4 regions of the Paenibacillus sp. A14 genome follow, and region 2 is predicted to be linked to each of the others. Evidence: predicted binding sites of a transcription regulator. Region 2 holds the regulator's gene; each other region holds the start of a gene.
The links. The regulator Rex, encoded in region 2, represses fermentation and respiration genes when NADH is low (regulators of the CRP and FNR family bind a similar motif). The targets are predictions, from matches to a motif close to TTGTGAAATATTTCACAA.
Positions count from the first base shown of each region.

Region 1: V4U88_RS20250 (flavocytochrome c) is a predicted target of Rex. The motif match lies at 1,124-1,141, and genes of this name have one in related genera.
Region 3: nadA (quinolinate synthase NadA) is a predicted target of Rex. The motif match lies at 1,220-1,237, and genes of this name have one in related genera.
Region 4: V4U88_RS05375 (formate/nitrite transporter family protein) is a predicted target of Rex. The motif match lies at 1,131-1,148, and genes of this name have one in related genera.

Region 1 is NZ_JBAGJD010000008.1:155,021-157,227, forward strand. Features, by position in the region: gene V4U88_RS20250 (flavocytochrome c) at 1-1,021, opposite strand, end outside; gene glf (UDP-galactopyranose mutase) at 1,249-2,207, opposite strand, start outside.
Region 2 is NZ_JBAGJD010000001.1:408,006-410,212, forward strand. Features, by position in the region: gene V4U88_RS01955 (amidohydrolase) at 1-616, opposite strand, end outside; gene V4U88_RS01960 (redox-sensing transcriptional repressor Rex) at 594-1,256, opposite strand; gene dinG (ATP-dependent DNA helicase DinG) at 1,292-2,207, opposite strand, start outside.
Region 3 is NZ_JBAGJD010000012.1:14,645-16,851, reverse strand. Features, by position in the region: gene ftsH (ATP-dependent zinc metalloprotease FtsH) at 1-729, shown strand, start outside; gene nadA (quinolinate synthase NadA) at 1,311-2,207, shown strand, end outside.
Region 4 is NZ_JBAGJD010000002.1:207,361-209,567, reverse strand. Features, by position in the region: gene V4U88_RS05380 (FAD-dependent oxidoreductase) at 1-978, shown strand, start outside; gene V4U88_RS05375 (formate/nitrite transporter family protein) at 1,255-2,082, shown strand.

The DNA.
Region 1 (2,207 bases), on a different contig from region 2:
CGTTGGTGAACCGTTTGCCTTCGCTGGAGACGAGGATCGCGCCTTCCCCGCGAACCGCTTCCCCGATCAGATAGGATTTTTCCTGTTGTACCGTCGGGTGAACCTGGATTTGATCCATATCGACCGTGGTTCCGCCCAATTTTTCAATCATTTGAATGCCGTCCCCGGTGCTGCCGATTTGGTTCGTCGTTACATATCCTTTCAAATCGGGTCTGACTTTGGAGATCATGTCCATGTTGGCGCCGAATCCGCCGGTAGTCACCACTACGGCTTTTGCGGTAATGGTTTTCTCGTCCGCTTGGTTAAAAAGAACTTTGACGCCGTTCACCTTTCCGTCCTGCTGGGTAATCTCCTTGACATCGGCGTTCACAAAGAGCGGAATGCCTTGCTCTTGCACATTTTTCACCAAACCGCTGACGAGGTATTGGCCTACCGCGGAGCCGTCTTCCGGACGGTGCGTGCGTTTTTCGTTCATGCCGCCCGTAATCGTAAGATTGTTCAAGCGGATTCCGATAGAGTCCAGCCAATCGATCGCTTCCGCGGAATGATCCACGAAGAAGCGGAGCATTTCTTTGTCGTTGGTGCCGTGGCCGCCTTTTAAAGTTTCCTCGTAAAACAGATCATTGCTGTCCTCAATGCCCTGCTCTTTTTGGAACTTGGTTTGCGATGCGTTCATGCCTGACGAGGATTTCGTTGTATTCCCGCCGGCTACCGGCATTTTTTCGAAAATCACCGGGTTCATGCCGCTGGCTTTAGCCTCCAGCGCGGCCGACATTCCGGCTCCGCCCGCCCCGACGATGATGATATCGTAGCTGTCCTTCAGTTGGTCGAACGGGGTGTAGCTTTTCTCGGATGCGCCCGAAACGGCTTCTGCCTTCTGCGTTTCCTGTGCGGTGGCTTCCTTTTGCGCGCCACCTTGGTTTTGGCTCTCCTTTTGATTCTGGTTTCCGCCGCCGCAACCCGCGATCACGAGCATAAGCGAGAGGATGAGGATGAGCGATGCTGATGCTTTCCTTTTCATGTTGAACCCTCCACTTTAATATCTCTAGTTATTTAGGCTACCCGGGAGCATCCGGCTCTCCGAATTCACCGTTTTCACTATACCACTGGTTTATCTTATTTATTGTGAAGTATTTCACAACCGTTGTGAAGTTTGTCTGTGCAAGAAAAAAGCAAGACCGCGCCAAGCGTAGGGCCTGGCGAGTCTTGCTTTTCAAGTAATAAGCCCCGCTTCTGTTACCGACGGGCCTAGCTTTCTTCAAACTCCCGATCGACCGCCGCCAAAGCAGCTCCGATGATTTGATGCATATCATAGTACTTGTACGTGGCTAACCGTCCGCCGAAAATGACATTCCGTTCCTCCTCGGCTAGCGCTTTGTATTGTTGGTAGATTTCATTGTTCTTCTCGTTGTTGATCGGATAATACGGCTCATCACCGGGCTTCCACTCCGTCGGATATTCCTCCGTAATGACCGTTCTATCCTGCGTGCCGAATTCAAAATGCTTGTGCTCGATAATGCGGGTGCAAGGCGTTTCCCGGTCCGTGTAGTTAACCACGGCATTTCCCTGGAAGTTGGCTGTATCCAGCACTTTCGTTTCAAACTGCAAGCTTCGATATTCGAGTACACCGTATCGGTGGTTGTAGTACTGGTCAATCATACCGGTATAAACGACTTTTCTGGCCCGCTGTTCAAGCTCGCTTCTGACGGCAAAAAAATCGACATTCAGCTCGATGTCCGCTCCCGCAAGCATCTTCTCGATGATGGCCCGATAACCGCCGACCGGAATGCCTTGATAGCGGTCGTTAAAGTAGTTATTGTCATACGTGAACCGGACGGGCAGACGCTTGATGATAAACGCGGGCAGTTCTTTTGCGGATCTTCCCCATTGTTTTTCCGTGTAACCCTTAATGAGTTTCTCGTAAATATCGGTTCCGACCAAAGAAATCGCTTGTTCCTCCAAATTTTGGGGCTCCGTAATCCCAGCCGCTTTTCGCTGCTCATCAATTTTTCGCTGGGCTTCCTCCGGAGTAGCTGTTCCCCACAGCTTGTTGAAGGTATTCATATTAAAGGGAAGATTATAGATTTCCCCTTTGTAATTGGCGATCGGAGAATTGGTATAACGGTTGAATTCCGCGAAGCGATTCACATAATCCCAAATGGTTTTGCTGTTCGTATGAAAAATATGGGCTCCATATTTGTGAACCT
Region 2 (2,207 bases):
GCTCATGTGCCGCCTGTACAATTTTCTCAATGTAATCCGGAGGGCAAGTATATGGAGAGTGCGGCGAAATCATGGTGGTGATTCGTCCGTCCGCCTTGCCGTGCCAATCGCGCGCAAAGCTCACCGCTTCGTTCAGCTTGCTTTGCTGCACCTCAGGAGGACAGAGCCCGATTACGCCGCGAGTCAATACGGCGCGGATTCCCGATTGATCCACGACGGAAGCTACCTGTTCCATATGGTCGTACATATCCAAAAAGGTGGTCGTTCCGCCCTTTAGCATCTCCAGCACGGACAAGGCCGTTCCCCAATATACATCCTCGCCGGTAAACTTCGCTTCCATCGGCCACATTTTCTCCTGCAGCCACTCCTGAAGCACCATGTCGTCTCCATAGCCGCGCAAGAGCGACATCGCCGCATGACCATGCGTATTGATCAACCCGGGGAGAAACAACAGCCCCTTGCCGTCAAACGTTTCGGCCCCTTCCACGCCTTGCGGGCGCTCCGTTCCGACGTATGTGATCCGGTCTCCTTCGACCAGCATATAGCCCCGGATGATCGGGGTTTTCTGATCCGGCACCGCGAAGGTACCGTCTTTAATCAGCCATTTTCGCGTCATGTTCCGTATGTTCCTTTCCGCCATCCAGATAATAAGCCAAACTCATCAAATCGGTTGTGAAATCCGCCGCATGCACGCGCACTTCCGAAGGCACCTTAAGGATGGTTGGCGCAAAATTCAAAATCGCTCCGATTCCCGCAGCCACCAATTGATCGGCAACCCGCTGCGCTTCCACATCGGGTACGGTGATGATCCCGATGCGGATGTTGCTGCTCCGCACCGTATCCACCAGCTCCTCGATCGGCTGAATCGTAATATGGTTGATCTGCGTCCCGATTTTGTGGGGGGATGCGTCAAAGACCGCTACAATTTTCATATTATCTTTCACATACGCGTTATAATTGGACAACGCGTGGCCAAGATTACCGGCCCCGATCAAAGCTACATTAATTTGCTGATCCAGGTTCAGAATTTGGCGAATTTTCTCGATCAGATACGTTACGTCGTAGCCGATTCCCTTGCGCCCGAAATCTCCGAAGTAAGCCAGGTCTTTACGGATTTGCGCCGGATTCAAATCCAGCTTCTGCCCAAGTTCCTGCGAAGAGACCGTAGGCACCTCCCGGCGGCTGAGTTCATTGAGAAAGCGCAGGTACACCGGCAGGCGGCGAACCACTGCATCCGAAATTTTTTCCGATTTCATCAAATTTCCCCCTACTTACACGATTTGAGGAACACTTACGATTCCCCGGCGTTTAACCATTCCGAAATTCGAGGCACCATCTGCTCCAACGGCATATGCTCCATTTTCGGTCCGGGCAAAGAATACAAGAAGTATTTACCGTAATAGGATTCCAAGATCCGAGTATCATAAACCACCACGATCCCGCGGTCCTGCGAGGACCGGACCAGTCTGCCGAAACCCTGTTTAAAGCGGATAACGGCTTGGGGAACGGACAGTTTCATGAACGGGTTCTTCTTCTCTTGCTGCAGCCTCTCGCTTTTCGCCTCCACCAGCGGATGGTTCGGAGGCTGGAACGGCAGGCGAACGATTGCCAGGCTCGTCAAGGCCTCGCCGGGAATGTCAACGCCTTCCCAGAAACTGCTCGTGCCAAGCAGAACTGAGGCTTGCTGTCCTTGAAACCGGCGGGTCAGCTTCGTTCGGCTTCCGCTGTCCATCCCCTGCCCGATTACGGTGATCCCCTGTCCGGCAAGCAGCTCCTTCAGCGGATCATACACCTGCCGCAGCATCCGGTATGACGTGAACAGGACCAGCATTCTCCCGTGGGTGGCGATCGCCGTATCGGCCAAGGACCGAACGAGCGTAGAGACAAAATGGTCGTCTCCGACACTGCCTTTCACGCTCGGGAAATCCCGCGGAATGACAAGTAAGGCCTGTTCCCGGTAATTAAACGGGGACGGAAGCATAGAGGTGTTGAGCCGCTCCTGCTCCGCCGCTTCGGTCAGCCCCAATTGATCGATCATGTACTGGAAGGACTTGTCGACCGAGAGGGTCGCCGAAGTCATCACTACACTTTTCTTCTTGTTGAAGAAAAATTCCTTCAATTGGGTGCTCACATCGATCGGCACCGCAAAGATTTGCAGCGATTTGCTGCGGTAATTGCCATTGCTCTCGATCCAGTAGACCGTGCTT
Region 3 (2,207 bases), on a different contig from region 2:
GTGACGAAGCAAGAGCTGCTCGACAAGGTCACGGGCCTACTGGGCGGCCGGGTTGCAGAGGAGCTGTTCATCGGCGAAATCGGCACCGGGGCGTACAGCGACTTCCAGCAGGCGACGAGCATCGTGCGCAGCATGATCGTCGAATACGGGATGAGCGAGAAGCTCGGTCCGATGCAATTCGGCACATCGCAAGGCCAGGTGTTCCTGGGCCGCGATATCGGGCACGAACAGAATTACAGCGATCAGATCGCTTACGAGATCGATCAGGAAATGCAGCGCTTCATCAACGAGTCGTATGAGCGTTGTAAGAAGCTGTTGACGGAGCATGCCGAGGAAGTTCGCTTGATCGCCGAGACCTTGCTTGAGGTGGAAACGCTGGACCTGGATCAGATCAAGCAATTGATCGAGCATGGGCGTCTGCTGGATGCGCCGGAAGCCGGCAAAGACGGCGAAGGCGACAGCGGAAGCGGCACGACCGAGCCGGGCGAGCCTATCGTGGACAATGTCGGCGACGTGCGCGTTCGGATTCAAGGCAAGACCGAGGATCCGGCCCCTGCGGGACCAACCGGAGACATTCCGAACGAGATCCCTGGCAGCAGCACGAACGACGTCTCGAACGACCCGACGGTCGACGCGCCGGAAAGTACGGTGCGCGATGTAACGCCGGACGGGGACAACAAAGACGGGAACGGGCAAGGCCCGGGGGGCAGCACGCCGCCAACCGTATAAGCGACGCTGGATATCATCCGGGGGACAGACAAAGTCTGTTTCCCGGATTTTTTGCGAATTCATGGCTTAAAGGCCGTTAGATTACCATTGTCCCATGTTGACTCATTTGGCATGAGGATTTCCTGCAAATCTGCAGGGACCCAAAATCAGGGTCGGCCTGCTTTTCCCAAAAATTGGACCCCAAAAAGCCGCAATTTCACATCATCTAGCCGAATTCGACAAAATAGCGCCGCATAAGGCCCTTATCTACCTGCACGAGATTCAAATTGCTTAATGCAACGCTAGTGGCCGTATGGAGGCTTATTAGCGGGAGGTTTTCACGTTAAATACTCCGTACTCTTACTTCATTCCACCTAAATTTGGGAATCCGGCCTGATTTAATTTAAATTTGAGCTTTCCTTCCCGGATCGATTGACAGCCCTAATTCGCTTGTGTAAATTAGGTGTTAACACAGCCGTGTGAATTTAGGTACGTTGACGTGACGGCAAGTATGCGTATTTTTGCACAAACATTACTATAGGGATGCGGATGAGAGAGAAGCGCGGGGAAACACCGCGGTCGCATACAGGGGAGGATGTCAGGTGGAGGCTCTAGCACGGGAGCGGAAGGCGGAAATGAACCGGGAGCTTCGGGAGAAGCTGGTTCAGCTTAAGAAGGAACGCAACGCAATTATTTTGGCGCATTATTATCAGCGCGACGAAATTCAAGAAGTGGCCGATTTTCGCGGCGACTCCTTTTTGCTCGCTCAAAAGGCGGCCTCAACCGAGGCGGAAACGATCGTGTTTTGCGGCGTTCATTTTATGGGAGAGAGCGCAAAAATTTTGGCGCCGAACAAGACGGTGCTCATTCCCGATGAACGGGCCGGCTGCCCGATGGCGGATATGGTGAACGTGGATGGCTTAAGAAAGCTTAAAGCGCAGCACCCCAATGCCAAAGTGGTCACCTATATTAACTCTTCGGCCGAGGTCAAGGCGGAGACGGATATTTGCTGCACCTCCTCCAATGCCGTGAAGGTGATTAACTCGGTCGATGCGGATGAGATTATCTGGGTCCCCGACAAGAACCTGGGACACTATGTCCAGCAGCATACGGACAAAAAAATGATTATCTGGGAAGGGTACTGCAACACCCACGATATGCTGACCGTGAAAGACGTGGTCGAGATGAAGGCGAAGCATCCGGAAGCGGAATTCGTCGTTCACCCCGAATGCCGGCCGGAAGTCGTAGCGATGGGTGATTTCGTAGGCAGCACGACCGCGATTCTCGAATATTGCAAGAAGTCGTCCGCCAAGGAATTTATCGTGGGAACCGAAGACGGGACCGGATACCAACTGAGGCTGGACAGTCCGGAGAAGACCTTCCATTTTGCCTCGAAGTTTCTCGTTTGTCCCAATATGAAAGTCAATAATCTGAAAAAATTGGTGAAGTGTCTGGAAACGATGCAGCCGCAAATTTATGTCCCGCCGGCGGTCGCCGAC
Region 4 (2,207 bases), on a different contig from region 2:
CTGCTCTCGAAGAACTTCAATCACTCGAACACCATCATAGAAAAGTCGGAACAAGCCAATCATATCGTTGTGGTGGGTGCCGGTTACATCGGTGTTGAACTGGTCGAAGCCTTCCAATTGAACGGGAAAAAGGTAACGTTGATCGATGCGGAAGAGCGCATCCTCAGCAAGTACCTCGACGCCGAGTATACGGACAAAATCGAAGGATCGCTCAGTGAGCATGGAATCACTCTGGCTTTGAACCAAAAAGTGACCAAGTTTGTCGGCGAGGAAGGAAAAGTAACCAAAGTGGTCACGGACCGCGGCGAATATACCGCCGATCTTGTGATTCTGTGCATCGGCTTCCGCCCGAACACCGAATTGTTGAAAGGTCAAGTCGACATGCTGGGCAACGGAGCAATCATCGTGGACGAGTACATGCGGACGAGCAAGCCTGACGTTTACGCAGCGGGCGACAGCTGTGCGGTCTTTTACAACCCGACCCGGGAGCATGCTTACATTCCGCTGGCCACTAACGCCGTTCGGATGGGTACCCTGGTTGCCCGCAACCTGGTTACGCCGACCGTTAAATATATGGGAACGCAAGGCACATCGGGGATTAAAATCTATGAGGACAATATCGCGGGTACCGGGATGACGGAAGCCTCGGCCAAAGAGGCGGGCATCGACGCGGAAGCGGTCATGATTACCGATAACTACCGTCCGGAATTTATGCCGACCCATGAACCGGTTATGCTGAAGGTCGTTTACGAAAAAGGAACGCGCCGGATTCTCGGAGCTCAAATCATGTCGAAGGTGGATCTGACCCAGTCGATCAACACGATTTCGGTTTGTATCCAAAACGGCATGAAAATGGAGGAACTGGCGTTCGTCGACTTCTTCTTCCAGCCGCACTACAACAAACCGTGGAATTTCCTCAACAGTGCCGGACTGGGTGCGCTGCCGGAAGTGCCGGCCCGCAAGGCCGTTACCGTTTAAAATTTAGCCGATTTGTATATCACAGCCGCCTCGGTTTCAACCCCGGGTGGCTGTTTTTCATTTTCGGCATAAGCTCGCCCAATACCCATTTGGGTAGCCGATTGAGGGATAAGGGGGCGTGTAGCAGCTCCAAGCATTTTTTGTGGTTAAAATTGTGAAATGTTTCACTTTTGAAAACGGTAACGTGACTTATGTTACTTATCCGCACCAGGGGCCAAGATACAATGGACGTAAAGACCGCAGTTTATGAACTGCTTCTAAAGGAGAATGGAGAGAATGGCTTACAACAAACCGGATCAAATTGCGAAAGTGACGGTGGAAATGGGCGTAAAGAAAGCCCACAATCCGCTGTTGACGGTGCTGATTCTGGGCTTTTTGGGCGGGGCCTTTATCGCGCTTGGATTTTTGCTGGATATCCGCGTGATCGCCAGCGCGCCGAAGGAGTGGGGCAGTTTCGCCACCTTTATCGGCGCGGCGGTGTTCCCGATCGGCCTGATCCTCGTGCTGCTTGCCGGAGGCGAACTGTTGACCGGAAATATGATGGCTGTGCCGCTGTCGCGGATGGCGCGCAAGATCACAGCCGGGGAGATGTGCAAAAACCTGGTGCTCATTACGTTGAGCAACTTTGTCGGCGCTCTGTTTGTCGCCTATTTCTTCGGTCATATCGTCGGATTGACCGCGGAAGGCGCGTACCTCGAGAAGCTTGTGGATATGGCCGGACATAAGCTGGATGCCGGATTCGTGCAGGCCTTTGTGTCCGGGATCGGCTGCAACTGGCTGGTGGCGCTGGCCGTTTGGCTTTCTTACGGGGCTGACAATATGAGCGGTAAAATCCTCGGCATCTGGTTCCCGACGATGGCCTTTGTCGCTATCGGATTTCAGCACGTTGTGGCAAATATGTTTCTGATTCCGGCGGCGATATTTGAGGGATATTTCTCCTGGGGGGAGTACCTCAAAAACTTTGTGCCGGTTTGGCTCGGCAACCTGACGGGAGGCGCCCTGTTCGTCGCCGGCGCGTATTGGGCGGCATACCTGAAAGATGGAGGAAAGAAAGAGCAGGCCTCCGGCGATGCCGTGGCCGCGCCGCTAAGCAAGCACGCGTAAGAAGCCGGTTGCCGCTGTGGCTCGATTGAGAGACGGTCTCCTGCGGAGGCCGTCTTTTTGATTTAGTCTTTAGATTAGCGGCTTTTAGAGGCGCTATTTCGGGCTGATTCGGCTCCGCAGTAAGA